DNA from 3 places in the Streptomyces sp. NPDC057617 genome. Region 2 is predicted to be linked to each of the others. Evidence: riboswitches for the same ligand, from Rfam matches in the RefSeq annotation. Region 2 holds a riboswitch; each other region holds the start of a gene.
What was found. Region 2 has a riboswitch for cobalamin ahead of ACFU9P_RS08660 (ribonucleoside-diphosphate reductase subunit alpha). Riboswitches for the same ligand answer to the same signal wherever they lie in the genome.

Region 1: another riboswitch for cobalamin. It lies ahead of metE (5-methyltetrahydropteroyltriglutamate--homocysteine S-methyltransferase); the one in region 2 lies ahead of ACFU9P_RS08660 (ribonucleoside-diphosphate reductase subunit alpha).
Region 3: another riboswitch for cobalamin. It lies ahead of ACFU9P_RS31665 (CbtB-domain containing protein); the one in region 2 lies ahead of ACFU9P_RS08660 (ribonucleoside-diphosphate reductase subunit alpha).

The regions. Positions count from the first base shown of each region.
Region 1 covers NZ_JBHVGV010000009.1:362,125-369,624, forward strand. Annotated here, with positions in the region: gene ACFU9P_RS23810 (DedA family protein) at 1-599, opposite strand, end outside; partial or broken gene ACFU9P_RS23815 (DUF4442 domain-containing protein) at 693-818, opposite strand; gene ACFU9P_RS23820 (hypothetical protein) at 863-1,984, shown strand; gene ACFU9P_RS23825 (MFS transporter) at 2,072-3,400, shown strand; gene metE (5-methyltetrahydropteroyltriglutamate--homocysteine S-methyltransferase) at 3,449-5,740, opposite strand; cobalamin riboswitch at 6,093-6,331, opposite strand; gene ACFU9P_RS23835 (enoyl-CoA hydratase/isomerase family protein) at 6,380-7,450, shown strand; gene ACFU9P_RS23840 (TVP38/TMEM64 family protein) at 7,471-7,500, opposite strand, start outside.
Region 2 covers NZ_JBHVGV010000002.1:690,044-697,543, forward strand. Annotated here, with positions in the region: gene ACFU9P_RS08660 (ribonucleoside-diphosphate reductase subunit alpha) at 1-2,415, opposite strand, end outside; cobalamin riboswitch at 2,560-2,702, opposite strand; gene ACFU9P_RS08665 (GNAT family N-acetyltransferase) at 2,738-3,274, opposite strand; gene mctP (monocarboxylate uptake permease MctP) at 3,367-4,998, opposite strand; gene ACFU9P_RS08675 (DUF3311 domain-containing protein) at 4,995-5,264, opposite strand; gene ACFU9P_RS08680 (GntR family transcriptional regulator) at 5,435-6,217, opposite strand; gene ACFU9P_RS08685 (sugar ABC transporter substrate-binding protein) at 6,507-7,500, shown strand, end outside.
Region 3 covers NZ_JBHVGV010000017.1:100,526-108,025, forward strand. Annotated here, with positions in the region: gene cobM (precorrin-4 C(11)-methyltransferase) at 1-699, opposite strand, end outside; gene cbiE (precorrin-6y C5,15-methyltransferase (decarboxylating) subunit CbiE) at 696-2,063, opposite strand; gene ACFU9P_RS31660 (CbtA family protein) at 2,087-2,923, opposite strand; gene ACFU9P_RS31665 (CbtB-domain containing protein) at 2,945-3,187, opposite strand; cobalamin riboswitch at 3,227-3,385, opposite strand; gene ACFU9P_RS31670 (histidine phosphatase family protein) at 3,563-4,252, shown strand; gene ACFU9P_RS31675 (TIGR03086 family metal-binding protein) at 4,269-4,838, opposite strand; gene ACFU9P_RS31680 (DUF6597 domain-containing transcriptional factor) at 4,936-5,880, shown strand; gene ACFU9P_RS31685 (GNAT family N-acetyltransferase) at 6,028-6,561, shown strand; gene ACFU9P_RS31690 (Mut7-C RNAse domain-containing protein) at 6,693-7,427, shown strand.

The sequences.
Region 1 (7,500 bases), on a different contig from region 2:
GCCTTCTTGGCGCGGTTCCGTACGACCAGCGTCGAGACGATCCCGATCACCACGGCGAGCACCAGACCGAGCCACGAGAACCTCTTGAGCCAGGCCTCGGCGACGACCCCCACCGTATAGATGACGGCGGTCGTGCCGCCCGCCCAGAGGATTCCGCCCAGCACATTGGCGATCAGGAACTTCCAGTACGGCATGCGCAGCACGCCCGCGAGCGGGCCCGCGAAGATACGGAGCAGGGCGATGAAACGCCCGAAGAAGACCGCCCACATCCCCCACTTCTCGAACGACCGCTCCGCCAGGGCGACCTGGGGTTCACCGCAGTGCTTGGGGAACTTCACCGCGAGCCAGGCAAGCAGCGGCCTGCCGCCCCTGCGGCCGATGGCATAGCCGATCGAGTCGCCGATGATCGCGCCGGCCGTGGCGCAGGCGCCGAGGATGTACGGATTGATGTCGCCGTGCTGCGAGGCGAGCAGCGCCGAGCTGACGAGGATGATCTCACCGGGCAGCGGGATCCCGAGGCTCTCCAGCCCGATCACTATCCCGACCAGGAGATAGATGCTCACCGGGGGGATGGTCTCTAGCCAGTCCTGGACGTGCAACGCCGGTTCCCTCCGTACAACCTGACCATCGACGGGCGGCTGCCCGGCGCGCGCGGGCGCACCGCGGGCAGCCTACCGGGTGGCGGAGGCCGGTCAGGAGTGCGGGCGGAGGGTCCGTACGACTGTCATCTCACCTGTCACCGCACCGTCCTCCGGGGTAACCGTGACGGTCACCGGGAATTCGGGGCGCTCGGCGGAGCCCGGCCGTCCCCTGACGGACCGGACGTGGCAGCGGTGGGGCGACCCCTCTATGGTTACTCGCCATGTGGCCAGGACAGCAGCCGCCCGGGGGCGAGCAGAACCCGCAGGACCAGCAGCCGAATCCGTACCAGCAGCCGGGGTACCAGCAGCCGAATCCCTATCAGCAGCCGGGATATCAGCAGCCCCAGCCCCAGCAGCCTCAACAGCCCGGCTACGCGCAGCCGGGGTACCAGGATCCGGGGTATCCGCAGCAGGGGTACCAGCAGCCCAACCCGTACCAGCAGCCGACCGCGCCGCAGTACGCCGCACCGGGACAGTACGGCCAGCAGGGGCAGCCCGGCCCTCCCGGACCGCCGGGACCGTCGCCGGACAGGAAGAAGACGACCGTCGTCGCGGTCGTCGCGGCCGCGGTCGTGGTAGTCGCCGCCGCGGGCACCGCGTTCTTCGTGATGAACAAGGACGGCGGTACGGCCGACAAGGCCGCCGACGACAAGCCCTCGGCGTCCGCCCCCGAGCCCACCGAGCCGAGTGAGGACGCGCCCACCGGCAACCCCAGGGCCGGTGACGAGAGCAAGCCGCTGATCGAGGGCTGGAAGGTCGTGACCAACCCCAAGCACGGGACGCAGTTCGATGTCCCGGCCGACTGGGAGGTCGAGGGGACCGGCGTCATATCCGGCTTCGAGGACCACAAGAAGAACGACGGCTCGCCCGTCCTCTCCTTCTCCGCGCCCGCCTTCTACAAGTCCAAGTGGTGCTCGCAGGACACCAACAAGGACGGCAGGATGGAGGACAGCAGCCTCGCGGGCACCGGCACCAAGGGCGGCAAGGGCGCCAAGGACACCGCGTCGGCCGCGAAGAACGAGGCGGGAAGCTGGGCCTGGGCCGCCTATGCCCAGCAGGAGCCGGATTCCGTGGTCAAGCAGAAGGTCAAGGTCACCGAGGCCCAGCCGTACACCACCAAGTCCGGGCTCAAGGGGCACTACGCGACGGCCGCCACCACGGGGGTGTCCAAGCCCAACAAGTGCGACACCGACGGCAAGTCGATCGCCTTCACCTTCACCAACGCCAAGGGCGACTTCGCGACCTGGGTGCTGTACGCCAACAAGGACGTGCCGGACGAGGTGCCGGACGCGACGATCAAGCAGATCCTGAGCACCGTACGGCTGGCGGGCTCCTCGTCATAGCCGATCGGCGTTCCGCGCTCGTGACCGGCCGGCGTCCGGGCCCGTAACCGATTGGCATCCGGGCGCCGGGGCGGCGATAGTCCCTGAGTGAACTCTCCCGTCGGCAGAAGCCCCCGTCGCCCCCGTGGCACCCGTCTCGCCCGCCGTCCCGAGTGGGCCGGCCGCAATTACACACTGCTGACCGCCGCGGCGATCGTCACCAATCTGGGCAGCCAGGGTGCGATGATCGCCGCGGCGTTCGCGGTGCTGGAGTCGGGCGGCGACGCGGGCGATGTGGGGCTGGTGGCGGCGGCCCGTACGGTCCCGCTCGTCCTCTTCCTGCTCATCGGCGGCGCGCTGGCCGACCGGCTCCCCCGGCACCGGGTGATGGTCGCCGCCAACGCCGTCAACTGCCTTTCGCAGGCGTCCTTCGCGGTCCTCGTCCTCACGGGCGAGCCGGAGCTGTGGCAGATGATGGCGCTGACCGCGCTGGGCGGCACCGCCCACGCCTTCTTCAGCCCGGCCTCCGAGGGCATGCTGATGTCCAGCGTCAGCGGAGCGCAGGCCGGCCGTGCCTTCGCCCTCTACCGGATGGCGATGCAGGGCGCCGGGATCGGCGGCGCGGCCCTGGGCGGCGCGCTGATCGCGCTGTTCGGGCCGGGCTGGGTCCTCGCCATCGACGCCGCCGCCTTCCTGGTCGCGGGGTCGATGCGCGCCTTCCTCGATGTGAGCCATATACCGCCGCGCGGGCCGGGCGAGGGGATGCTCGCCGATCTGCGGGACGGCTGGCGGGAGGTCACCGGCCGGCCCTGGCTGTGGAGCATCGTCGTCCAGTTCGCGGTGGTCAACGCGATGGTCTCGGCGGCCGAGGCGGTGTACGGGCCGCTGGTCGCCCGGGACGAACTCGGCGGTCCGGGCCCCTGGGGCCTGGCGCTGGCGGCCTTCGGCGCGGGTACGGTCGGCGGCGCGCTGCTGATGATGCGCTGGCGCCCGCGCCGGATGCTGCTCGCGGGCACCCTCGGTGTCTTCCCGCTGGCCCTGCCCTCGGCCGGGCTCGCGGTGCCGCTGCCCGTCGTGGGGCTGGCGGTGGTGATGTTCCTGACGGGCGTCTCCGTCGAGGTCTTCGGTGTCTCGTGGATGACCTCGCTGCACCAGGAGATCCCGGAGGACAAGCTGTCCCGCGTGTCCGCCTACGACTGGCTGGGCTCGGTCGGCATGATTCCGCTGGCCACGGCGCTCGCGGGCCCGGCGGAGAGCGCCTTCGGACGGAGTACGGCGCTGTGGGGCTGCTCGGCGCTGATCGTCCTGCTGACGGCGGCGGTCCTGACCGTCCCCGATGTACGGCGACTGACCCGCCGTACATCGGAGAAGACCGGGGCGGCCGCCGCGCGGACCGCCCCGGATCCGGTCTCACCGGACGAGGTGAGACCGGCCTGAGGCCCCGGGGCGGCCGAGCCGGCCAGGAGCCGTCCGGGAGACCGCCGGTTAGGAGACCAGCCCCCGGGTGCGCCGGGCCGCGGCGACCAGGTTCTCCAGGGACGTACGTACCTCCGCCCAGCTCCGGGTCTTCAGCCCGCAGTCGGGGTTGACCCACAGCCGCTCCGGCGGGATCGCCTCAAGTCCCTCGGCCAGCAGGGCGGTCATCTCCTCGGCCGAGGGCACCCGTGGCGAGTGGATGTCGTACACCCCGGGTCCCGCCTCGCGCGGATAGCCCGCCGCCGCCAGTTCGCCGGCGACCCGCATACCGGAACGGGCCGCCTCCAGGCTGATCACATCGGCGTCCAGATCCTCGATCGCCGGGAGGATGTCGCCGAACTCCGCGTAGCACATGTGCGTATGGATCTGGGTGTCCGGACGGACCCCGGAGGTCGTCAGCCGGAACGCCTCGGTGGCCCAGTCCAGATACGCCGGCCGGTCCGCCGCGCGCAGGGGCAGGGTCTCGCGCAGGGCCGGTTCGTCGACCTGGATCACGGCCGTACCCGCCGCCTCCAGATCCGCCACCTCGTCCCGCAGCGCGAGCGCCACCTGCCGGGCGGTCGCGCCGCGCGGCTGGTCGTCGCGGACGAACGACCAGGCCAGCATGGTGACGGGCCCGGTCAGCATTCCCTTGACGGGCCGGGTGGTCAGCGACTGTGCGTACGAGATGGTGTCCACGGTCATCGGGGCGGGCCGGGAGACATCCCCCGCGAGGACCGGCGGCCGGACATAGCGGGTGCCGTACGACTGGACCCAGCCGTGCCGGGTGACCAGGAATCCGGTGAGGCGCTCGGCGAAGTACCGCACCATGTCGTCGCGTTCGGGCTCGCCGTGCACCAGGACATCGATGCCGGACTTCTCCTGGAAGGCGATCACCTCGCGGATCTCGGCCCGGACGCGCTCGTCGTAGTGAGCCATGTCCCGCCGCCCCGCCCGCAGTTCGGCGCGGGCGGTGCGCAACTCGGCGGTCTGCGGGAACGATCCGACGGTCGTCGTCGGCAGTGGCGGCAGTCCGAGCCGCTCGTGCTGCGCGGCGGCGCGCTCGGTGTACGGCTGCTCCCGGCGGGCGTCCGCGTCCGTCACGGCCGCGCAGCGGGCCCGTACGACGGGATCGTGGGTGACGCCAGAGGAGGTCCGGGACGCCAGATCGGCGCGGTTCGCCGCCAGCCGGGCGGCGACGGTGTCCGTGCCCCGTGCGAGACCGCGGGCGAGGGTGACGACCTCGTCGGTCTTCTGGCGGGCGAAGGCCAGCCAGCGGGTGAGCAGCGGATCGAGATCCTTCTCGGCTGCGGTGTCCAGCGGGACGTGGAGCAGCGAGCAGGATGTCGACACATCGACCCGCTCGGCGAGACCGAGCAGGGTCGCGAGGGTGGTCAGCGAGGCCGCGAGATCGTTGATCCACACATTGCGCCCGTCCACCACCCCGGCGACGAGGCGCTTGCCGGGCAGTCCGCCGACCGCCGCGAGATCGGCGAGATTGGCGGCGGCGGGGCCGGTGAAGTCCAGCGCGAGCCCCTCCACGGGCGCCTTCGCCAGTACGGGCAGGGCCTCGCCGAGCCGGTCGAAGTACGAGGCGACCAGCAGCCGGGGCCGGTCGGTCAGCGCGCCGAGGCGGCGGTAGGCGCGGGCGACCGCGTCCAGTTCGGCGGGCGTACGGTCCTGGACCAGGGCGGGCTCGTCGAGCTGTGCCCACTCGGCGCCGGCCGCCCGCAGATCGGCCAGCACTTCCGCGTACACCGGAAGCAGCCGGTCGAGCAGGGTGAGCGGCTCGAATCCGGCGGCCACCCCGGGCGCGGGCTTGGCGAGCAGCAGATAGGTGACGGGGCCGAGCAGCACCGGCCGGGCGCCGGTGTGGCCGAGCGCGAGGGCCTCGCGCAGCTCGCCGCTCTGCTTCGCGGAGTCGGCGCTGAAGACCGTGTCCGGGCCCAACTCGGGGACGAGATAGTGGTAGTTGGTGTCGAACCACTTGGTCATCTCCAGCGGCGCGGCGTCCTGGGCGCCACGCGCCATGGCGAAGTAGCCGCCGAGCGCGTCGGCCTCGACGGCGGCCCGGTGCCTGGCCGGGACCGCGCCGACCATGACGCTGGTGTCGAGCACATGGTCGTAGTACGAGAAGTGGCCGGTGGGCACTTCGTCGAGTCCGGCGCCGGCCAGTTCGCGCCAGGTGTCGCGGCGCAGCCCGGCGGCGGTCTCCCGCAGCGCGTCCGCGGTGACCCGGCCCTTCCAGTACCCCTCGATCGCCTTCTTCAGTTCCCGGTCGGCGCCCTGGCGGGGGTAGCCATGGACGGTGGACCTGGGCATGGGCGCGGGCCTCTGACCCGGCCGGTCCGACCGGGATGCCGCGGCTGCGGACGTGGGTGTCACGGGACTCTCCTTCGCGAGTCGTACGGGAACGATCCCGGCGGAACTCGTGTGCAGCGAAGGAACGGAGGCCGGGGCGGGTGCCGCACACCATGTGCCGCACTGCCATGTGCGGCGCACATATATGCCGTGCACCTATGTGCTGTGCAGCCATGTGCCGCGCAGCCATGTGCCGCGCAGCTATGTGCGACGCAGCCATGTTGCGTACCGCCATGTGCGACGCAGCCATGTGGCGCGCGCCCGCCCGTATCCGCCGACCCGCCCACGAGGTCACCGAGATCTCCGTGCGCGGTCCTCGCACACGGGCAGTGGCAGGTCTTCGGACTCGCGGGCGCGCCTCGTGGCCGTACGCGATGTGCGTACGCGGACAAGGCACCTACTGGCCGTCGCTTCCCGGACGCGGTGCGTCCAGTGCGTATGACGGCGGTCGTTCCCACTCACCGCTGCGGGGCAGTCCCGGATTCCCACCGGGTTCCCTCTTGCGACGCGCCTGCCTGGCGGGCAGGGCGAACCGACTGCGCGTCCAGCATAGGTCCGGAACGCGACCTGCTCGAAACGTGGGTCCTGAATACTGGCGCCATGGTCCACGAAGACGAACCGGTACTGCTCGGCCGGGCGGGCCGTACCGCCCGTATCACGCTCAACCGGCCCCGCGCGCTCAACGCCCTCACCCACCCCATGGTGCTGCGGATCTCCGAGGCGCTCGCCCGGTGGGAGGACGACGAGAGTGTGACGGCGGTGATCATCTCGGGCGCCGGCGAGCGCGGGCTGTGCGCCGGCGGCGACATCCGCGCGATCCATGAGGACGCGCGCACCGGCGGCGCCGCCTCACCCGCCTTCTGGCGCGACGAGTACCGGCTCAACGCCCGGATCGCCCGCTTCCCCAAGCCCTATGTGGCGCTGATGGACGGCATTGTGATGGGCGGCGGCGTCGGTGTGTCGGCGCACGGCACCGTCCGGATCGTCACCGAACGGTCGGCGGTCGCCATGCCCGAGACCGGCATCGGCCTCGTCCCCGATGTCGGTGGCACGTATCTCCTCTCGCGCGCGCCGGGCGAGTTGGGCACCCATCTCGCCCTCACAGGGCGGGCGGTGGGCGCGGCCGACGCACTGCTCTGCGGCCTCGCGGATCACTTCGTACCCTCGGAGCGGCTGGACGCCGTACGGACCGCCCTCGCCGGCCCCGACGTACGCGAGGCGGCGCACGTCACCGAAACGGTACGGGGGTACGGGACGGCCGCGCCCGAGGGCCAACTCGCCGCGGACCGTGAGTGGATCGACCCCTGCTACGCGGCCGGCACGGTCGAGGAGATCGTCGAGCGGCTGCTCGCCACCGGTCTGCCCGCGGCGAAGGAGGCCGCCGAGACGATCCTGACCCGGTCGCCCACCGCGCTCAAGGCGACGCTCGAAGCGCTGCGCCGGGCCCGTCCGCTGCCGACGCTGGAGGAGGCGCTCGACCAGGAGTACCGGGCCTCGTGTGCCGCGCTGGCGACGCCCGATCTGCTGGAGGGGATCAGGGCGCAGGTCATCGACAAGGACCGCAGGCCGCGCTGGTCACCGAAGGAGCTGGCGCAGGTCACGGAGGCGGATGTGGCGCGGTTCTTCGCCCCGCCGCCGGGCGGCGACCTCGGACTGGCGGCCGGGGTCTGACAGAAGCGTGAGGGGTGCGGTCAGCGGCGGAGGTGGTGGCGCTTGCGCCA
Region 2 (7,500 bases):
GGCGTCCTCCGGCGTCGCCTGCGCGGGTACGGCCGCTCGGGCCGCCCCCGCCGCCCCCGCCGCGCCCGCCGCTCTCGCGATCCTGGTCGCCGGGCGCGAGCGCAGGTAGTACGTCGTCTTCAGCCCCTGCTTCCAGGCGTACGCGTACATCGAGCTGAGCTTCCCGATCGTCGGCGTCTCCAGGAACAGGTTCAGCGACTGGCTCTGGTCCAGATACGGCGTACGCGCCGCCGCCATGTCGATCAGCGCGCGCTGCGGGATCTCCCACGCCGTGCGGTACAGCGCGCGGATCTCCGCCGGGACCCCGGCGAGGCCCGCCACCGAGCCGTTCGACTCGCGCAGCGCCTCGCGCGAGTGCGCGTCCCAGGCGCCCAGCCTCTTCAGATCCGCCACCAGATACGAGTTGACCTGGAGGAACTCACCCGAGAGCGTCTCGCGCTTGAAGAGATTGGAGACCTGCGGCTCGATGCACTCGTACACCCCCGCGATCGACGCGATGGTGGCGGTCGGCGCGATCGCCAGGAGCAGCGCGTTGCGCATCCCGGTCGAGGCGATACGGGCGCGGAGCGCCGCCCAGCGCTCCGGCCAGGCCGGCTCCACGCCGTAGTGGTCGGGGTGCAGTACGCCGCGGGCGGCGCGGGTCCGGGACCAGGCGGGCAGCGGTCCTGAGCGCTCGGCGAGGTCGCAGGACGCCTCGTACGCGGCGAGCATGATCCGCTCGGCGATCCGTGTGGAGAGCGCGGCGGCCTCGGGGGAGTCGAAGGGGAGCCGCTTCTTGAAGAAGACGTCCTGGAGACCCATGACGCCCAGACCCACCGGCCGCCACTTCGCATTGGAGTTCCCGGCCTGCTCGGTCGGGTAGAAGTTGATGTCCACGACCCGGTCGAGGAAGGTCACGGCCGTACGGACGGTCTCGTCGAGCCGCTCCCAGTCGAACCCGTCGCCGGACGCACCCGGCGCGTCCCGCTCGCCCGGATCCAGCACGAACGCCCCCAGGTTCACCGAACCCAGGTTGCACACCGCAGTCTCGCCGTCGTCCGTCACCTCCAGGATCTCCGTACAGAGATTGGACGAGTGGACGACCGCGCCGGACTCGCCGGTCTGGTTGGCCGTACGGTTCGCCGCGTCCTTGAAGGTCATCCAGCCGTTGCCGGTCTGGGCGAGGGTGCGCATCATCCTGCCGTACAGCTCGCGCGCCGGGACGGTCCTGCGGGCCAGGCCCGCCGCCTCCGCGTCGCGGTAGGCCCCGTCGAACTCCTCGCCCCACAGATCGACCAGCTCCGGCACATCGGAGGGCGAGAACAGCGACCACATGCCGTCCGCCTCCACCCGGCGCATGAACTCGTCCGGGATCCAGTGCGCCAGATTGAGGTTGTGCGTACGCCTGGCGTCCTCGCCGGTGTTGTCGCGCAGCTCCAGGAACTCCTCCAGATCCGCGTGCCAGGTCTCCAGATACACACAGGCCGCGCCCTTGCGCCGGCCGCCCTGGTTGACCGCGGCGACCGAGGAGTCGAGGGTGCGGAGGAAAGGGACGATGCCGTTGGAGTGCCCGTTGGTGCCGCGGATCAGTGAACCGCGCGAGCGGACACGGGAGTACGGGATGCCGATGCCGCCCGCGTGCTTGGAGAGCCTGGCCACCTGGTGGTACCGCTCGTAGATCGAGTCCAGCTCGTCCAGCGGGGAGTCCAGCAGATAGCAGGACGACATCTGGGGGTGGCGCGTACCGGAGTTGAAGAGGGTCGGCGAGGACGGCAGATACTCCAGCCGGCTCATCAGCCCGTACAGCGCGGCGACTTCGTCCAGCGCCCGTGCCGACTCGTCCTCCGCGAGCCCGGCGGCCACCCGCAGCATGAAGTGCTGCGGGGTCTCGATCACCCGGCGGGTCAGCGGGTGCCTGAGCAGATAGCGGTCGTGGAGCGTACGCAGCCCGAAGTAGCCGAAGCGGTCGTCCGCCGCCGGATCGGCCAGCCGGTCGAGCCGGGCGGCGTGCAGCGCGACAAAACCGGCCGTACGGTCCGCGATCAGGCCCTCGCGGTGCCCGACCGCGACCGACGCCGAGAACGACACCGCGCCCTGGCCCGCCGCCTCCTCCACGATGGCGCGGGCGAGCAGCCGGGCGGCGAGCCGGGAGTACGACGGGTCCTCGGCGATCAGACCCGCGGCCGCCTCGATGGCGAGCCCGCGCAGCTCGGCCTCGTCCGACCGGGCGTTACGGCCCCGGAGTGCGGCGGCGGCCACTCTGCCGGGGTCGGCGTCGGGCAGATCGGCGGTCAGTTCGGCCAGGACCCGCAGCAGCGCGGCGCCCGGTCCGTCGGCCGCTTCACCGATTTGCCCGTCGGTCGGCCCGTCTGCGGGTCCATCAGGCCCGGTGGTTCCCGGAGCGGCTGCCGCCGGATCCGCTGGCGCGATGGTCACGTGGTGCTCTCCCTCGCTCGGCTCCGGGCCGGCGCGAGGGGATACGGGGGCGCGCACCGCCGTACCCCCGGGACCCGGGCAGCACGCGGCGCGGCGTCCACCGGCCCAACCGCGAGGCCCGGACGTCTCGGCGCCCGGATCGGCCGACCCGGACGCACCGTCGGCAGGCGCTCGGACTCGCGGGCACGGCAAAGCGCACCACAGCACACCGTTGCGGGACAGTTCCGGATTCGCACCGGATTCCCCTGCGTCGACAGCGAGGTCGAGCATACATCTGGTGGCTGGAAGCCGCACCACCCCCCAGATGTAGTGTCGGGTATGGTCAGCCGCCCCCGGGCGTACCACCGTCGGCGGCGCCGGGCAGGTCCAGGACATAGGCGAGCAGCGGGAGTTCCGGGAGCGGTTCCCAGTCCCGCTCGGGGGTCCTGACGAAGCCGAGGCGCTCATAGATCCGGTGGGCCTGCCGCATGGACGCCTGGGTCGAGAGGACCAGCCGTATACAGCCCTCCGTGTTCTGAGCGCGCGCCACACAGGCACGGACCAGGGCCTCGCCGACGCCTCTGCCCCGGGCCGCCCGGTCGACCGCCAGCATCCGGAACTCGGCCTCGCCGTCCTGCGCGATGTCCGCCCAGGGCCCGCCGGCCAGGACAACGGTGACCCCGCCCAGCACCGTCCCGTCCGGGTCCACGGCGGCCAGCACCTCCGCCTCGGCCGCCCGCGTGGCCACATCCCGCAGCGTGTACAGATACGGGTCGTCCTCACCGAAGTCCAGGTGCCCGTCCACCAGATACGCCCGCGCGGTGATCTCGCCGAGCCGCGCGTACTCCCCGGGCTCGGCCTCTCTGATCGTGAAGTCCATGCACCGAGTGTGCGCCATGGGTACGACAACGGGCCGCCGCGCCCTCCTCACCAGCGAGGAAGCCGCGGCGGCCCGGTCGGAACACGAGACCCTCAGTGCACCGGATCGCCCGAAGCCGCCTTCGCCGGCTCGACCCGTACCCCCGGATCCCCCGCGTCCGCCGTGTAGTCCGACGGGCTCGTCTCGTCCACGCCCTCGGGCGCCTTGACCGCCCGCATCACGAACGTCAGCACCACCGTCACCACCACATTCAGCACGAACGCCGTCAGACCGATGTAGCCGATCTCGTTGATCCCCGGGATCTCCGCCGACGATCCGCCGAAGTGCTTCTGGGTGGGGCTCGCGACCCCGTACGCCGCGGCCGTCCCGTACAGCATGCCGACGCCCCAGCCGACGAGCAGCGCCCAGCGGTGGAACCAGCGGGTGAACAGGCCGCCGACCAGGGCCGGCATCGTCTGGAGGATCCAGATTCCGCCCAGCAACTGGAAGTTGATCGCCACCGTCTTGTCCATGGACAGGACAAAGACCAGCGCGCCCACCTTCACCAGCAGCGAGACCACCTTCGAGACCTTGGTCTCCTGCGCCGGGGTCGCGTCCGGCCTGATGAAGTCCTTGTAGATATTGCGGGTGAAGAGATTCGCCGCGGCGATCGACATGATCGCGGCCGGCACCAGCGCGCCGATCCCGATGGCCGCGAAGGCCACGCCCGCGAACCAGGCCGGGAACATGTTCTCGAAGAGCTGCGGGATCGCCAACTGCCCGTTGTCCACCTTGATCCCGGCGGCGATCGCCATGAAGCCCAGCAGCGCCAGCAGCCCCAGCATCAGTGAATACAGCGGCAGGATCGTGGTGTTGCGCCGGATCACATCGCGGCTGCGGCTGGAGAGCGTCGCCGTGATGGAGTGCGGATACATGAAGAGCGCGAGCGCGGAGCCGAGCGCCAGGGTGGCATAGCCCCACTGCCCTGCGTCGCCCGGTACGAGCGCTCCGCGTGGCGCGCCCGTCGCCGGATTGGGCTGCGCGAACGCCTCGCCCGCCTTGGCGAAGATGTCGTCGAAACCGCCCAGTTTGATGGGGATGTAGATGATGGCCACCGCGATCACCAGATAGATCAGGGTGTCCTTCACAAAGGCGATCAGCGCGGGCGCGCGCAGCCCGGACGAGTAGGTGTACGCGGCGAGCACTCCGAAGGCGAGGAGCAGTGGCAGGTCCTTGATGAACCAGTTGGTGTTCTCACCGCCGCCGAGGCCCATCACATCGAGCACCGCCTGGATTCCCACCAGTTGGAGCGCGATGTACGGCATGGTCGCGAGGATGCCGGTGACCGCGACCGCCAGCGAGAGGCCCTTTGAGCCGAAGCGCCCCCGGACGAAGTCGGAGGTGGTGACGTACCCGTGCTTGTGCGAGACCGACCACAGCCGGGGCAGGAAGGTGAAGATCAGCGGGTAGACCAGGATGGTGTACGGCACGGCGAAGAAGCCGGCCGCGCCCGCCGCGTAGATCGCCGCCGGGACCGCCACGAAGGTGTACGCCGTATAGAGGTCGCCGCCGAGCAGGAACCAGGTGACCCAGGTGCCGAACGACCGGCCGCCCAGCCCCCATTCGTCCAGGCTGTGCTCGTTCTCGGCCTTGCGCCAGCGCGCGGCCAGGAAGCCCATGACCGTGACGGCCACGAAGAAGAGGATGAAGACGGTGAGCGCCACACCGTTCACGCCGTCGGTCATCGCGACGCACCTCCCGCACGGCCGCGCTGGTCACGCTGCCAGAGCTGGTACGCGATCATGGTCAGTCCGGTCGAGACCACCACCCAGGCCATCTGGTACCAGTAGAAGAACGGGATGCCGATGAAGACGGGTTCGGTCTTCGCGTACGAGCCGACCCAGAGCAGCGCCACAAAGGGCGCGACGAGGCAGAGCGCTATCACCACGCGCACGGGAGTGACTACTGGACGTCTGCTCGCCGCCGGCTTTTCTTCACGAACCTCTGACACTTCTGACACAGCGCATCCGTCCCCTCACTGATCGCCATTGATGAGCGCGAGGAAATCTACGGCAAAGGCATGAGAGGGGGTAGGGCCGAACACCGAGCAGCCTGCGCGAATGCGAAGGACCGGGGTACGAACGCGAAGGAACCGGACCCCGGTTGGTCAGGGCGAGCCGATCAGCGGGCGGGGCGCTTCAGGCGTGCCACGAACTTGTAGCGGTCGCCGCGGTAGACCGAGCGCACCCACTCCACCGGCTCTCCGGCGGCGTCGAGCGAGTGGCGCGAGAGCATCAGCATCGGCAGCCCCACATCCGTACCGAGCAGCCCGGCCTCGCGCGGAGTGGCCAGCGAGGTCTCGATGGTCTCCTCGGCCTCGGCGAGATGGACGTCGTACACCTCGGCCAACGCCGTGTAGAGAGAGGTGTACTTGACGAGCGAGCGGCGCAGGGCCGGGAAGCGCTTCGCCGAGAGATGCGTGGTCTCGATGGCCATCGGCTCACCGCTGGCCAGCCGCAGCCGTTCGATCCGCAGCACCCGCCCGCCGGTGGTGATGTCGAGCAGCCCGGCCAGGGTGTCGTCGGCCGTGACATAGCCGATGTCCAGGAGCTGGGAGGTCGGCTCCAGGCCCTGGGCGCGCATGTCCTCGGTGTACGAGGTGAGCTGGAGGGCCTGCGAGACCTTGGGCTTGGCGACGAACGTGCCCTTGCCCTGGATCCGTTCGAGCCTGCCCTCGACGACCAGCTCCTGGAGCGCCTGGCGCACGGTGGTGCGCGAGGTGTCGAACTCGGCGGCGAGCGTGCGCTCCGGCGGCACCGGGGTGCCGGGCGGCAGAGTCTCCGTCATATCGAGCAAGTGCCGCTTCAGTCGGTAATACTTGGGCACACGCGCCGTACGGGTGGGGGCCCCGCTCTCGGTCTCCGGACCGCTTCCGTTTCCGCTGCCGCCCCCGTCCGTGGCCATGGCCTGCCTTCCCGACTCCTGCGCTGCTGCCGTCACCGGCTCCTCCGTCTGTCGCGGCTCACATGGTGGCACGGTCCGGCCACGGGTCGTCGCCCTCCCTCAGGTGTCGGTCCGATAACGGACACGACTGCCCTTCTTATACACCCTTGACACCCCTAAAGGTCTAGGCCAAGCTCCCCGTACTGGTCTAAACCATTAAAGACCAGGTCCCAGCCCCAGCAGTACTCGTCGTACGTCTTCGCGTTCATCGCGGTGGGCAGGGGTTGCAGGCATCCCTGAGGAGGGTGGCGTGAAGCGCAAGCTCATCGCGGCGGTCGGCGTCGCGGGCATGATGGCCGGTCTTGCCGCATGTGGCTCGGAAGACAGCTCGGCGTCGAAGGATCCCAAGGACCGCAAGGAGACGCTCACCGTCTGGCTGATGTCGGACGCCCAGAGCACCTGGCCGGAGCTGGTCAAGAGCGTCAACGACCAGTTCAAGGCGAAGTACCCGAATGTCAAGGTCAACGTCCAGTACCAGCAGTGGGCGGACAAGGCCAAGAAGCTCGACGCGGCGCTCGCCGGCGACAAGTACCCCGATGTCGTCGAGCTGGGCAACACCGAGACGATGACGTACATCCTCAACGGCGCGCTCGGTGAGATCGACCCGGCCAAGTACGAGAACTCGGACACCTGGATCAAGGGTCTGAAGGACACCTGCACCTTCGAGGGCAAGCAGTTCTGCGTGCCCTACTACGCCGGTGCCCGCGTGGCGATCTACAACAAGGACATGTTCAAGGCCGCCACCGGCTCGGACGTACTGCCCTCCACCGAGGCCGAGCTGACCGCCGCGCTGGACAAGGTCGGCGACAAGTACGGCAAGGACAAGGCCTTCTCGCCGCTCTACCTGCCGGGCCGCTACTGGTACGCGGCGCTCTCGTACGTCGCGGCGTACGGCGGCAAGGTGGCCACGTACGACGAGGGCGCCAAGGAGTGGAAGGCCAGCCTCTCCACCCCCGAGGCCCAGAAGGGCATCCAGCACTTCGTCGACCTGGTGAACAAGTACAACCACGGCGACAAGACCAAGGACGAGGCGGACCACGCCAACGTCATGGCCAACGAGAAGACCGCGCTCCTGTACGGCAACGGCTGGGAGGCCGGCAGCGTCGTCGACTCCGCCGCGAACGGCAACCCGAAGCTGAAGGACAAGATCGGTACGGCCGGTATGCCCGGCCCCGACGGCAAGGCCCTGCCGTCCTTCATCGGCGGCTCCGACCTCGCCACCATCTCCAAGTCCAAGGTCCAGG
Region 3 (7,500 bases), on a different contig from region 2:
CTGTTCCGCCGTCAGCGTCCGGCCCACCAGGATCACCGCCGTCCGTACCACCCCCGCCTCTTTCACCCGGTCCGCGATGTCGGCCAGCGTGCCGCGCAGGATCAGTTCGTCCGGGCGGGATGCCATGGCCACCACCGCGGCCGGGCAGGACGGGCCGTAGTGGGGGAGGAGTTCTCGTACCACGCGGTCCACGTACCGCGCCGCCAGGTGCAGGACCAGGAGGGCTCCGCTGCGGCCGAGTGTCGCCAGGTCCTCGCCGTCCGGCATGGGGGTGGCCTGCTGGGCGATACGGGTGAGGATGACCGTCTGGCCGACCGTCGGCACCGTCAGCTCGCGCTTCAATGCCGCGGCCGCCGCCGCGAAGGCCGGTACGCCCGGGATCACTTCGTACGGCACGCCCGCCGCGTCCAGCCGTCGCATCTGCTCGGCGACCGCGCTGAAGACCGACGGGTCGCCGGAGTGCAGCCGGGCCACGTCCTGGCCCTCCTCGTGGGCCCGGACCAGTTCCGCGGTGATCGCGTCCAGGTCCATGCGCGCGGTGTCGATCAGCCGGGCGCCCGGCGGGCACTCGGCGAGCAGTTCGCGCGGCACCAGGCTCCCCGCGTACAGGCACACACCGCAGGCGGCGAGTCTGCGGGCGCCGCGCAGGGTGATCAGATCGGCGGCACCGGGGCCGGCGCCGATGAAGTACACGGTCATCGTTGTTCTCCTGAATGAACGTTCAGAGGTCCTGCGTGCGGCCCCGGAGCCGCGTCCGGATCTGGATCTGAATCTGCACCCGCGCCCGCGCCCGGACTCGGACCCGCACCCGACCCCTTCGTCACCGCCCACTGCGTCACCGGCATCGCCTGCCGCCAGCCGGTGAACCCGCCCACCGGTACGGCGTGCGCGACGGCCAGCCGTACCAGTTCGCCGCCGAAGCGGCCGTACCACCGCGCCAGCAGCGCCTCGGACTCCAGCGTCACCGTGTTCGCGACCAGCCGGCCGCCCGTGGGCAGCGCGTCCCAGCAGGCGTCCAGCAGGCCCGGCGCGGTCAGCCCGCCCCCGACGAACACCGCGTCCGGCACCGGTAGTCCCGCCAGCGCGCCGGGCGCGGCGCCGGTGACGATCCGCAGGCCGGGGACGCCGAGCGCCCGCGCGTTGCGGCCGATGCGCTCCGCCCGTATGGGATCCCGCTCGACGGACACCGCCCGGCAGGACCGGTGCGTACGCATCCACTCGACCGCGATCGAGCCCGACCCGCCGCCGATGTCCCACAGCAGCTCCCCCGGCGCGGGCGCCAGCGCGGCCAGTGTGGCGGCGCGGACATGGCGCTTGGTGAGCTGGCCGTCGTGCTCGTACGCCGTGTCAGGCAGGCCCGGTACGGCGCCGAGCCGCAGCGCGTCCGGCGCGCGACGGCACTCGACGGCCACCACATTCAGCGGATCAAACGCAGGAACAGAGACAACCCCGCCCGCCCAGTCCTGCGCGAGGCCCTCCGTCCGCCGTTCCCGTTCCCCGCCGAGCTGTTCGAGTACGTGCATACGGCTCGGCCCGTACCCCCGGTCCCGCAGCAGCGCCGCCACCTCGGCCGGAGTCGCCGCGCCCGCGCTGAGCACCAGGACCCGGCGGCCGTCGTACAGCGCTGCGGCGAGCCGCTCGACGGGCCGGCCGACCAGGGTGACGACCTCCGTGTCCTCCACCGGCCAGCCGAGCCGGGCGCAGGCGTACGAGACGGACGACGGATGCGGCAGCACGCGCAGCGCCCCAGCCCCGGCCCCCGCCACAGCCCCCGCTGCCGCCTCCGCCCCCGTAACTTCCATGAGCGTCCGCCCGATCCCGTAGAACATCGGGTCCCCACTGGCCAGTACGCACAGCCGCCGCCCGGCATGAGCCGCGAGCACCCCCGGTACGGCGGGCCGCAGCGGCGAGGGCCACACCACCCGTTCCGCCGCGCACTCGTCGCGCGGCAGCAGCTCCAACTGCCGGGCGCCGCCCACGATCACGTCGGCCGCGCGCAGTGCCGCCCGACCGGGCGCGGAAAGTCCGGCCCAGCCGTCGGCACCGATCCCGACGACGGTCACGGGCGACACCGGTGTGCTGGGTCTCAACGCGCGCTGCCCACCGGCGGCGTCACCCCGTCAGCTCCCGTCCCCGGTCCCGTACCCGAGGCGGCCCGCGCGGCCCGCGGCGCGAGCACCCGCTCCGCCAGCGCCCCGAAGATCAGCCCGAAGGCCGTCCACAACAGCGCCTGTACACCCAGCGAGGCGAGCCGGAATTCCCAGAGGAGAGCCGCCGGGAAGGTTTCCCGTACGGCATCGGAGTTGGCGGGCAGGACAAGACACGCGACCGCCACGGCGGCCACATATCCGGCTCCGGCGACGACGGACGCGTTCCAGTTGCCCAGTCTCGGAGCGAGCCTCCGGCCCGCGATGACGGCGATGACGGCCAGCAGCACACTGAGCACGATCATCAGGAAGAAGAGCGTGGTGCGCTTGCCGATGGTGTCCGGGTTGCCCACCGCGGGCGGGGTCGCCGGATACTTCAGGAACGGCACCAGATAGACCGTGGTGAAGGCCGCGCCCGCGACCAGCGCCGCGGTCGCCCTCGGCCCGAACCGGCCGATCCTGCCCAGACAGACGGAGAAGACCAGCGAGGCGATGCCGCCGAGGGCCACTCCGTACACCAGGACACCGGTGGCCAGCCCGAACGTCGACTGGACCGGCCTGCTGACCAGCTCCTCTTCCTCCTCTGCCGGCTGCTCCGCCGCGGTGTGCCCGGCGTGCTCGTGCGCCGCCGGTGCGGACTGGGTCTCCTCCAGCGCGATGGAGTCCCGTACGGAGGGCTCACCGGCCACATACGCCAGCGCGAACGCGAAGAGTCCGGCCAGCACGCCCGCGACCATGCCGCGGACCAGGAGAGTTCTGACGGTGGAGGCATGCATGTGCGTGATCTCCGTCAGCCGTCAGTGACAGGGGAATCCGAGCAGATGACGGCCGTCATGCACCCACTCGTGCACGCCCTCCCCCGAGAACACCGAGGTGGCACCCTGTTCGGCGCCGACGAAGTAGAACAGGACCAGCATCAGGGTGCCCACGAACACGGCCCACGGCAGCACCGCGCGCAGTGGAAGCGGTGTCACCGGAGCGGTGGCGCCGGCACCGGTGGTGACGGACGGAACGACCGGCGGCGCGATGGACTCAGCCATGACGGAACCTCCTTGGGGAACTCGCGTCCCATTCAGTGGAGCTCGAACGACGGCCGTCGGGTCTGACTCACCGGGCTCCGCACCGCCACCGCGCTGTTACGCGGCGGCCGGCACCCGGCATACAGTGGCGCGACCGTGCCGGACTCTCACCGGACTTCCGTCTTGCCGTCGTATATACCGACGTGAAGGTACCGCGATCCGGCAGACCGGCCAAGAGGCCCTCGGCGCGGCCCCGACCGACGGCGGGCCCGCGAGGGAACCCCGACCGGCGGACCGGCCCGACTGGGCGCCCCGCCCGATCGGGAGACAGGCCCAACTGGCGGGCCGGGCAGGCTTGGAGGGCGGGCCCGGCAGGCCCGGAGCGAGGAGAGCCGTATGACGACCCGGGTGATGTTCATCTCACCGGCCATCAGCACAGCGCTGCGCGAGGCCCGTTTCGCCACGACGGAACCTACTGAGGCCGTTGAGCCCGACATCGAGACCTCCGGGACAGTCACCGACACCTCCGGAACCGCGACCGCGACCGACGCCCTGGATCCGCTGGACGCCCTCGATCCGCTCGGGCTCCGGCAGGCCGAAGCGGTACGGGAGAGCTTCCCCCGTACCGCCACCGCCACCCTGTACGTCTCCCCCTCGGCGCGCTGCCGCCGTACCGCCGAGGTCCTCGGCCTGGACGCCGCGCCGCTGCCGGACCTCGCGCCCTGTGCGATGGGCCGCTGGCAGGGCCGGACGCTCGACGAAGTGACCGCCGCGGAACCGGAGTCGGTCGCCGCGTGGCTCTCCGACCCGGCCGCCGCGCCGCACGGCGGGGAGTCCCTGCGTACCTTCCACACCCGCGTCGCCCACTGGCTGGACACGCTGGGTTCCGAATCAGCAGGCAGTAGGCACGTCATCGCCGTGGCCGAGCCGGACATCATCCGCGCCGCCGCGGTCCACGCCCTCGGCGCCGGCCCCCGGTCGTTCTGGCGGATCGACATACAGCCGCTGTCCGCCGTCGAGCTCAGCGGGCGCGGCGGCCGGTGGAATCTCCTCGGCGGCCGCCCCCTGCACACGACCGCCCCCTGACCGGCCGGCGCACCCGCTACGGCCGGGCCCAGCCCGGGTCTCGGCCCATCGCGGCCAGCAGCGCATCGAACGGACTCGCGTCCTCCGCCACCGGCACCGGCTCCCCGAACACCCCCATCTTCCGCCCCATCGGCGCCAGAGCCCTGAACTCCTCCCCGACCACATCCAGAAGCACCCCGGCCGGCTCGTACGGCTGCCCCGTCGCCCGTGCCAGATCCCACCCGTGCACGGTCAGATCGCCGAGCACCATCGCGCCGACCGTCCTGGCCGGAAACCCCATGGCCCCCGAGGTGCCCTCCTCGGCGCCCGGCGCGTCCCACGCGTCGATGAGCCGTACGGTCTCCTCCGCGAACCGCTCGCGCCACGCTCCCTCCAGAGGCTCGGGCGGGACCCCGAAGTCGGCTTCCTTCTTCGCCGCCAGCGCCTGGAAGTTCACGACGACCTGGAGGAGATGGGCCGCCAGCGCGCGTACGTCGTACTCGCTGCACGGCGTCGGCGCGCCGAGCTGCTCATCGGTGATGCCACGGACGACGGTGACGGTACGGTCCGCCGCCGCCTCCAACAGTCTGCTGATCTTGTCGCTCATGGCCCGACCGTACGAACCGCCGCCGTCGGCCGTCTTGAACAAACACGACAGCAAACACGACAGGCCGCGGCGGACAAACGCGGCATAGGATCCGGCCATGGCAGGTCCGCGGCGCGACACCCGGGGCATCGTCGACGCCCCCGGACTTTTCGCGCGCGTACGGTTCCGGCGCCGCGAACCGGCACCGCCCCTGCGGCCGTATCTGGAGCACTACTGGCTGATCGACTGGGATCTGGCCCAGCCGTATGTCTCGCAGGTGGTGCCGCACCCCTCGGTGAATGTGGTCTTCCAGCGGTTCGGGTACGGGCCCGGCGGCTCGTCCTTCGCGGAGGTGGCGGGCATCGGGCTGGAACTGTTCAACCAGCGGCTGGAGGGGCGGGGGCGCGTGTGCGGGGTGCAGTTCAGGCCGGGCGGTTTCCGGCCGTTCGCGCCGCGGTGGCCCGTATCGGAGTGGACGGGACGGCGGGTGCCGCTCGGCGAGGTCATGCCGACGACGGCCGCGGACATCGAGACGGTGCTCGGCAACGGTGAGGCCGGTGGGTCTGGCGGATCCGGTACGTCCGGTGAGGCGCGGGAGGCCTGTGTGCCCGGGGAGTCCGGTGTGTCCGGGGACTCCGGTGAGGACGCCCGGGTGGCCGCGCTCGACGCGTATCTCCTGGGGATCGGGCCGCGCCCGGATCCGCAGGCCGACCAGGCCATGGCGCTGGCCGACCGGATCAGAACGGACCGTACGATCCGGCGCGTGGACCAGCTCGCCACGGCGGAGGGGGTCTCGACACGCTCACTGCAACGGCTGTTCGCGGCGTATGTGGGGGTGGGGCCGAAGTGGGTGATCCTGCGCTACCGCATCCATGAGGCGCTGGAGCGCGCCGAATCGGACGCGGGCGCAGACCCTGGCAGCAGCGGCAGCGGCACCAGCTCAGCGGTCGACTGGGCCGAGCTGGCCTCCGAACTCGGCTACAGCGACCAGGCCCACCTCGTACGCGACTTCACCGCGACAGTCGGCGTCCCCCCGACGGCGTACGCCCGCCAGGGGCCGTAACAGCTCCGCCGCCCACTGCCCGACCCGTCCGGCGCCCTGGCTCATCCGGTGCCTTGGGTTGTCCGGCGTCCTGGGTTGTCCACAGCCCCGCGCCGCTCCCCCGCCGATTCGGGCCGAATGTCAGACCCCCGTCCTACAGTGCGTGGCATGGAGAGCAAAGCACCGCGCGTACGGCTCGAACCATGGTCGGAGTCCGATCTCGATCTTCTGCGCGCCACGAACGCGCCGGAGCTGATGACCCACCTCGGCGGCCCCGAGACCGAGGAGCAGGTGGTCAAGCGGCACAGACGGTATGTCGACCTGAGCGCCGACCGGACGGGCAAGGGCCGGATGTTCCGCGTCGTGCTGCTCCCGGGCGGCGAGGCGGTCGGCACGATCGGGTTCTGGGAGCAGACCTGGCAGGGGAGGCTGGTGTACGAGACGGGCTGGGGCGTCCTCGCCGCGTATCAGGGCCGGGGCATCGCGGCCGCGGCTGCCGCCGCCGTGATCGAGCAGGCGCGCGCCGAGAAGAAGCACCGCTATCTGCACGCGTTCCCGTCCGTCAGCAATCCGCCGTCGAACGCGCTGTGCCGCAGGGCGGGCTTCTCCTTCCAGGGCGAATGCGACTTCGAGTACCCACCGGGGCAGGTGATGCGCTGCAACAACTGGAGGCTGGACCTGGAGCGGCCCGAAGAGGACTGACACCGGGGCTTGACGCCGACCGGAACGGCGTGCGCTCAGCCGTGGCACCAGGTGCGCTCAGCCATGGCGCACGACCCGAGCGGCCCTGAATCCCCTGGCCCGTCCCCCTCGTCCAATGACATCCTGACGGCGTGAACGGACCGGAGATCCAGATCAGCTTCGCCCCTGAGCTGCGCCTCTTCGTCGCGGCGGAGCGGCGGCAGGGACGTACGGCCGTGCTCACCGACGGCTCGTCCACGCTCGGCCATGCCGTCGAATCGCTGGGCGTCCCGCTCACCGAGGTCGGCCGGCTGGTCGTCGACGGCCGTGACGTGTCCGTCGCGCACATCCCGGCCGCGGGCGAGTCGGTCGAGGTACGGGCCGTGAGCCGGCCGCAGCGGGTGCCGGGCGCGCCCCTGCGCTTCCTGCTCGACGTCCACCTCGGCACGCTCGCACGGCGGCTCCGGCTGCTGGGGGTCGACGCGGCGTACCAGAGCGAGGACCTCGGCGACCCGGCGCTGGCCACGCTCTCCGCCGGTGAGCGCCGGGTGATGCTGTCCCGGGACCGGGGGCTGCTGCGGCGACGGGAGATCTGGGCCGGGGCGTACATCTACAGCGACCGCCCCGACGACCAGCTCCGGGACGTGCTGGAGCGCTTCGCACCGGCCCTCGCGCCATGGACCCGCTGCACGGCCTGCAACGGCGAACTGGGCGCCGCGGACAAGGACTCCGTCCAGGAGCAGCTCGAACAGGGCACCCAGCGTTCGTACGACGTCTTCGCCCAGTGCCGGGCGTGCGGCCGGGTGTACTGGCGGGGCGCGCACCATGCCCGGCTGGCGGCGATCGTCGAGGAAGCGGTACGGGAATTCGGCGACGCGGCGGCGTGAGCGGGACGGGGCCCGCGCGCTGAGGCCAAGCCGCCGGAGCCGGGACCAGAAGGCGTACCAAGAGTCACAAGGC